2 linked regions of the Sorangium aterium genome follow. The protein of the gene in region 1 binds, or shares a complex with, the protein of each later gene. Links are inferred from orthologs where the notes say so. Each region holds a gene or a part of one and is shown on either strand. Other genes may lie near its edges. The genes, in order: pnp and POL72_RS09845.

What was found.
Region 2: pnp (region 1) and POL72_RS09845 share a complex: the UniProt entries of both Bacillus subtilis proteins name them as parts of the possible RNA degradosome complex. The link is inferred for Sorangium aterium from one-to-one orthologs.

The regions. Positions count from the first base shown.
Region 1 is NZ_JAQNDK010000001.1:842,813-846,093, reverse strand. The notes cover bases 8-2,976. They hold pnp (polyribonucleotide nucleotidyltransferase), read left to right. Parts: upstream 8-339; coding sequence 340-2,613; downstream 2,614-2,976. Other genes in these bases: pyk (pyruvate kinase), read left to right, coding at 2,902-2,976. In the rest of the region: more of pyk, read left to right, coding at 2,977-3,281. UniProt on the Bacillus subtilis protein: Involved in mRNA degradation. Catalyzes the phosphorolysis of single-stranded polyribonucleotides processively in the 3'- to 5'-direction. Necessary for competence development in Bacillus subtilis.
Region 2 is NZ_JAQNDK010000001.1:2,701,244-2,704,542, reverse strand. The notes cover bases 217-3,203. They hold POL72_RS09845 (6-phosphofructokinase), read left to right. Parts: upstream 217-1,141; coding sequence 1,142-2,266; downstream 2,267-3,203. Other genes in these bases: POL72_RS09840 (response regulator), read left to right, coding at 2,496-3,203; POL72_RS09850 (lysylphosphatidylglycerol synthase transmembrane domain-containing protein), read right to left, coding at 217-812. Outside these bases: more of POL72_RS09850, read right to left, coding at 1-216; more of POL72_RS09840, read left to right, coding at 3,204-3,299. UniProt on the Bacillus subtilis protein: Catalyzes the phosphorylation of D-fructose 6-phosphate to fructose 1,6-bisphosphate by ATP, the first committing step of glycolysis.

The sequences.
Region 1 (3,281 bases):
CGGCTCCGTGCGCGCCTTTCCGCTCCAGCACCCATGCACACGCGGCCGTTCCGGCCCCTTCCGTTCGGGAGGTTTTGCGGCACGCGCCCCTGAACGCCTGCGTTTTGCGCTGGCGAGAGCGGAGCGGACGCTCTAAGGAGGTCATTCATTGACCACGGACCGGCGGGGCGATCGCGCCTCGCCGTTCCCGAGCGCGGGCTTCGCGCATCTTCGTCTTCGCTTCGTGCGCAGCAGCTCGGCTCCTGCGCAGGAACCGAGGAAGAAGAGCAGCCCCTCGCGCTCGGCGTAGCGCCGCACGCAGCGGCCCTCGCGATCGTGCGAGAGAGAGCTGAAATCCCAATGTTCGTTCGTGAATCCGTCATGGTGGGCGGCCGTGCCCTCACCCTCGAGACCGGCCGCCTCGCCAAGCAGGCCCACGGGGCCGTGCTCGTCACCTACGGCGATACCATGGTGCTCGTGACCGCCGTCTCTCAGGACGAGCGGCCGGGCCTCGACTTCTTCCCCCTCACCTGTGAGTTCGTCGAGAAGACCTACGCCGCCGGAAAGATCCCCGGCGGCTTCTTCAAACGCGAGGCGCGCCAGCGCGAGGAGGAGATCCTCTCGAGCCGCCTCATGGATCGCCCGCTCCGCCCCCTCTTCCCGGAGGGCTTCAAGCGGGACACGCAGATCATCGCGACCGTCCTCTCCAGCGACAAGCAGAACAAGGCGGACGTCCTCGCCCTGACGGGGGCGAGCGCCGCGCTGCACATCTCGGACATCCCCTGGCACGGGCCGGTCGTGGGCGTGCGCGTGGGCCGGCTCGACGGCGAGTTCGTGGCGTACCCCACGGTCGCCGACATCGAGCGCTGCGACATCGACCTCGTCGTCGCCTGCTCGCGCGACGCGATCGTGATGGTCGAGGGCGGCGCGGCCGAGGCGACCGAGACGGAGATCATCGACGCGCTGATGTTCGCGCACGAGACCGCGCAGCCGGTCCTCGATCTGATCGAGAAGATGCGCGCCGCGGTGGGCAAATCGAAGCGCGAGTTCGTCGCGCCGGCGCTGCCGGAGGAGATCAAGCGGCGCGTCGCCCAGATCGTCGACGAGGACCTGAAGGCCGCGACGAAGGTGACCGACAAGAAGGCGCGCTACGATGGGTACAGCTCGCTCAAGAAGAAGCTGACCGAGACGCTGAACGCCGAGCTCGGCGCCGAGAAGCTCCTCCCCCTCCAGGGGCTCGTGAAGGCGGAGTTCGAGGAGCGCAAGGCGCACGTCGTCCGCACCTACGTGATCGAGGAGGGCAAGCGCATCGACGGTCGCGACGGCAGGAGCATCCGGCCGATCATGTGCGAGGTCGGCCTGCTCCCGCGCGTGCACGGCAGCGCCCTGTTCCAGCGCGGCGAGACGCAGGCGATCGTCACGACGACGCTCGGCACCTCGACCGACGAGCAGAAGATCGACGGCCTGATGGGGGAGACGTGGAAGCGCTTCTACCTCCACTACAACTTCCCCCCCTTCTCGACCGGCGAGACGAAGCCGCTCCGCGGCCCCGGCAGGCGCGAGATCGGCCACGGCGCGCTCGCCGAGCGCGCGCTCTCCCGGATGATCCCGGCGCCGGATCAGTTCCCGTACACGATCCGCATCGTGTCGGAGACGCTCGAGTCGAACGGCTCGTCGTCGATGGCGGCCGTCTGCGGCGGGTGCCTCTCGCTCATGGACGCGGGCGTGCCGATCAAGTCGCCCGTCGCTGGCATCGCGATGGGGCTCATCATGGAGGGCCAGCGCTACGCGGTGCTCTCGGACATCCTCGGCGACGAGGATCACCTCGGCGACATGGACTTCAAGGTCTGCGGCACCTCGCGCGGCGTGACCGCGATCCAGATGGACATCAAGATCGCGGGCCTGAGCCGGCAGATCCTGGCGCAGGCGCTGGATCAGGCGCGCGAGGGGCGGCTCCACATCCTGGGCAAGATGCTCGAGACGCTGCCGACCACGCGGCCCGAGCTCAGCCAGTACGCGCCGCGGATCACCACGGTGCGCGTGAAGCCCGACCAGATCCGGCTCATCATCGGCCCCGGCGGCAAGACCATCAAGGGCATCGTCGACCAGACCGGGGTCGCGATCGACGTCGAGGACGACGGCACGGTGAACGTCGCGTCGGCCGACTCCGACGCAGTGAAGAGGGCGCTCGACATCATCAAGGGCCTGACGGCCGAGCCCGAGGTCGGCGCGACCTACAAGGGGACGGTCAAGCGCATCACCGACTTCGGCGCCTTCGTCGAGATCCTCCCGAACACCGACGGCCTGCTGCACATCTCGGAGATGGCCCACACGCGCGTCGAGCGCGTCGAGGACGTCGTCAAGGAGGGAGATTCGCTCGACGTGAAGGTGCTGAGCGTCGATCGCGAGGGGAAGATCCGGCTGAGCCGGCGCGAGCTGCTCCCGCTCCCCGAAGGCGAAGAGGGCGATCGGGCGCGCGAGCGCATGGCGCAGGCGCGCGACGCCGGCCCGCCGCCGCGGCGCGATGGACCGGGCGGGCGAGGCGGCGATCGCGGCGGCGATCGCGGATCGCGGCCCGGCATGGAGCGCGATCGCGGCGGACCGCCGCGCGAGCGCCGAGAGCGCCGCTCCTAGTCACAAGCCCCCCAGGCGGGACCTCATGCCGCGCTGCGGCGCGCGCCCGAGCCCTCCCGCCGCTGACTCCCCCTCAGAGAGAGCCCCGATTCGCAGCGATCCGCGGCCGTGCGCGCGGATCGCCGCCCTCATGCAGGCCAGCGCGCTCCGCTGCTGCGTTGACGCGCGCGTGCGCCGCGCCGCGCTGCGGCTCATCTGCCAGCTGCTTTGTTGGAATCCGGTGAAGTCCGCATGGCTCGTTCACAATCAGGGTAGTGTCGCGACCCCTGCTCGTGGCATGCTCCGCCCGTGCTCGTACGCAGAGCGAAAATCGTCTGTACCATTGGCCCTTCGTGTGACTCTCAAACGACGCTGGAGCAGCTCATCCGCGCCGGTATGGATGTCGCTCGACTCAACTTCTCTCACGGCTCGCATGAGGATCATGGCAAAGCAATCGCCACGGTCCGTGCGGCTGCGGAGGCATGCGGGAAGCCTGTGGCTATCCTGCAAGACCTCTGCGGCCCGAAGATCCGAGCCGGTCGCTTCCCCGGCAACACCTTCGAGGTGACTGACGGGGCTACCGTTTGGCTGACCGAGGCGAACAGGGACAGCCCTGTCGCGACGCCCGGCGAGATCCCGATCCTCTACGAGGGGCTCGCGTCCGATCTGCAGCCGGGCGACGTCGTCCT
Region 2 (3,299 bases), 1.9 Mb from region 1 along the record:
GCGAACCGCGAGCAGAAGAAGCCGAACGTGAGCAGCAGGGCGGCGGCGTAGGCGCGCTTGCCGCGGCGCATGTAGATGCGGAAGCCCTGGTGGAACTCGTCCACGCTCAGCAGCAGGCGCGCGGTCGTGGCGCCGGGGGCGGCGAGCGCGGCCTCGGCGCGGGCTCGCAGCCGGGGCACGCGCCGGGCGCCCAGCAGGGCGGCGCGCAGCAGCTTCCCGAGCGGCACCGACAGCGCGCGGACGATCCCCTTGAGGAGGGGCGGGTACGCCGCCGCGGCGATCAGCGCGACGAGGGCCGAGCCGAACATCGCGACGGTGAAGATGAGCAGCCACTCGATCTGCGGGCCCGCCTGCACGACCAGCATCCCGCCCTGCTGGAGCGCGAAGATGACGAGGGCGGACAGGAGGAAGAAGGTGATCGTGCACGAGGCGGTGAGGAGCTCGGCCGTGGCCACGTCGACGAGCCGCATGCCGCCGTGCACGAGCACGGCGGCCTGCGACGGCGCCGCGCCGGCCTGCCCGGGGGTCACCCCGGCGCAGAACATCAGCACGAACTCCGAGGTCACCGCGGTGCGGAGGCGGAGCTCGGGCCAGAGGACGCGCCCGAGGCTCCAGATCCTGAGGCCTCCGAACACGCCCTCTTGCAGCGCCAGCACGGCGCCGACGAGCAGCCAGCCCGGGCGCACGTGCGCGAACGCGGCGGTGAGGCTCGCCTGCTTGTCGTGGATCTCGCTGTAGAGGACGTAAGCGAACGACGCGAGCGTCAGCGTGACGATGAGCTGGATGCCTCGGATCAGGGTGGCGCGGTTCATACAGGGGCACGCAGCCGGGGTGATCGCATGCGCACGCCCCCTATACCCTGTCGCCGGCGCTCGCGACCGTCATGCCTGCGCTCCTCCAGATCGACACCCTCCCCGCGGCGGACCCGACCACACGACGCACGCGCGCGCCGGGTGCGAAGGCCGCTTCGCGCAGGCACGCCCTCCCTCGCCGCGCTCCCTGGGCTCCTCCAGCGCGCCGCGTTCGCCGCCGTCCCCCGTCGTCGCGCCGCCGCATCGTTGCGCGCATCCGAGCCTTTCGAGGCCAGGCCGAGGAGATGTCTATTGCGTCTCCGGGGGCGGCTCGCGATGCTGCGAGCGTCATGGCGGGACGAAAGATCGCTATCAGTACCGGCGGAGGCGACGCGCCGGGGCTCAACGCTGTGATCCGCGCGGCCACGCTCGGCGCGCTCGAGCGTGGCTGGGAGGTCTGGGGGATCCGGCAGGGGTACCGCGGGCTGCTCGACGACGCTCCGGACGGGCTCATCCGCCTGGATCGCGAGCGGGTCCGGGGCATCGCGCACCTCGGGGGCACCATCCTGGGCACCGCGAACCGCGGCGATCCGTTCCACTACCCGACGCCAGGCGAGCACGGGCTCGTGCCCCGGGATCGGTCCGAGGATCTCGTGCGGCGGTTCCGCGCGGAGGGGTTCGACGCGCTCATCTCGGTGGGCGGCGACGGCTCCATGCGGATCGCGCACCAGCTGCTCCAGCGCGGGCTGCCCCTCGTCATCGGCGTACCGAAGACGATCGACAACGACGTCTGCTGCACGGACCTCACGTTCGGCTTCGACACGGCGGTCTCCATCGCGACCGAGGCGCTCGACCGGCTCCACACCACGACCGAGGCGCACGAGCGGATCATGGTCGTGGAGGTGATGGGGCGGCACGCGGGCTGGATCGCGCTCAACGCCGGGATCGCCGGCGGAGCCGACGCCATCCTGATGCCGGAGATCCCGTTCCGGTTCGAGGCGATCGCCGAGAAGATCCGCCTGCGGGAGTCGCGCGGGCGGCGCTTCTCCATCGTCGTGGCGGCCGAGGGGGCGCACGCGCAAGGGGGCGAGCTGATCATCAAGGACGCGGGCGACGCCTTCCGCCGCACCGCCGTGCTCGGGGGCGTGGCCGAGCGCGTGGCGAAGGAGCTCGCGGCCCGCACCGGCAAGGAAGCGCGCTCGATGGTGCTCGGCCACCTCCAGCGAGGCGGCGGACCCACGACGGCGGATCGCTTGCTCGCCCTCCGCTTCGGCGCGGCCGCGGCGCGCTGCCTCGTCGAGGACTGCGGCAGCGGGATGGTGGCGCTGCGAGCGAACCGGATCGAGCTCGTCCCCCTCGAGGAGGTCGCCGGCAAGACGAAGACGGTGCCGCTCGACTCGGACACGGTCGTCACGGCCCGTGAGATGGGCCTGTGCTTCGGAGACGAGGCGCCCGGCCACTTCGTCGCGCCCTGATCGGCGAGCGCGCGGCTCCTCCGCGGTCTTCCCCCTTCCCGGCAAGGGCCATGTAGGATTGTGCGGTATCGCGCCCGGCCGGGCGATTTCCGCTCGGCGCGCCGTCGACAGGATTGGCAGGCGGACGGCGACCGCGCGACCTGAGCTGCGCCGCCAGCCTCGTGTTTGACACTCGTCGAAGGGGGCCGATATCTTGGTTTCCCCTCCGAACCCGCGCACACCCCGGAACATGACGAAAGTCCTCGTATTTGAGAGCGATCCGGCGTTTGCCGGGGAGCTCCGCACGGAATTGGGCCGCCTCGGCTGCACCGTTCAGGTGGTCGACGACGGCAACGTCGGCCTGCAGGCGGCTGCGGCCGAGCGCCCTGACCTCATCCTGCTGTCGATCGAGCTGCCGCGCATGAACGGCTTCTCGGTCTGCAACAAGCTCAAGAAGGACGTGCAGCTCAAGGACGTCCCGCTCGTCATCATGTCGAGCGAGTCGAGCGAAGAGACGTTCGAGCAGCACCGGAAGCTCAGGACGCGCGCGGAGGACTACATTCACAAGCCGATCGCGTTCGGCGAGCTCCTCGAGCACATCCGCAACTATGTCCCGATCGACGGGGACGATGCGGAGGCCGATCCGATCATGATCGACGAGGCCGAGGTGCTCGAGGCCGACATCGACGAGGACTCGGGCGATCCCACGATCATCACGGCCGCCGTGTCCTCGAACGGCACGCCCGCGAGCGTCGCGCCTCCGCCCGCTGCTGCGCCGTCGGTCCCGCCGCCGGTGCCGAGGCCGCCGTCCGCCGCGCCCCCGCCGCCCGCCGCCGCTGCCCCGTCCGTGGTGCCGCCGTCCGCCGCGCCGAGGCCGCCGTCCGCGGCGCCGAGACCGCTGTCCGCGGCGCCGCCGCCTGCCGCCATACCGTCGGCGCCCCCTGTCGCCGCCGCGCAGGAGCGCGCCCGGGCGTCAGCTCCGCCGAGGCCCCCGCAGGGCGCCGCGCCGCGGTCCGACGTCCGCAAGTCGGACGAGGACATCGAGGAGTTCATC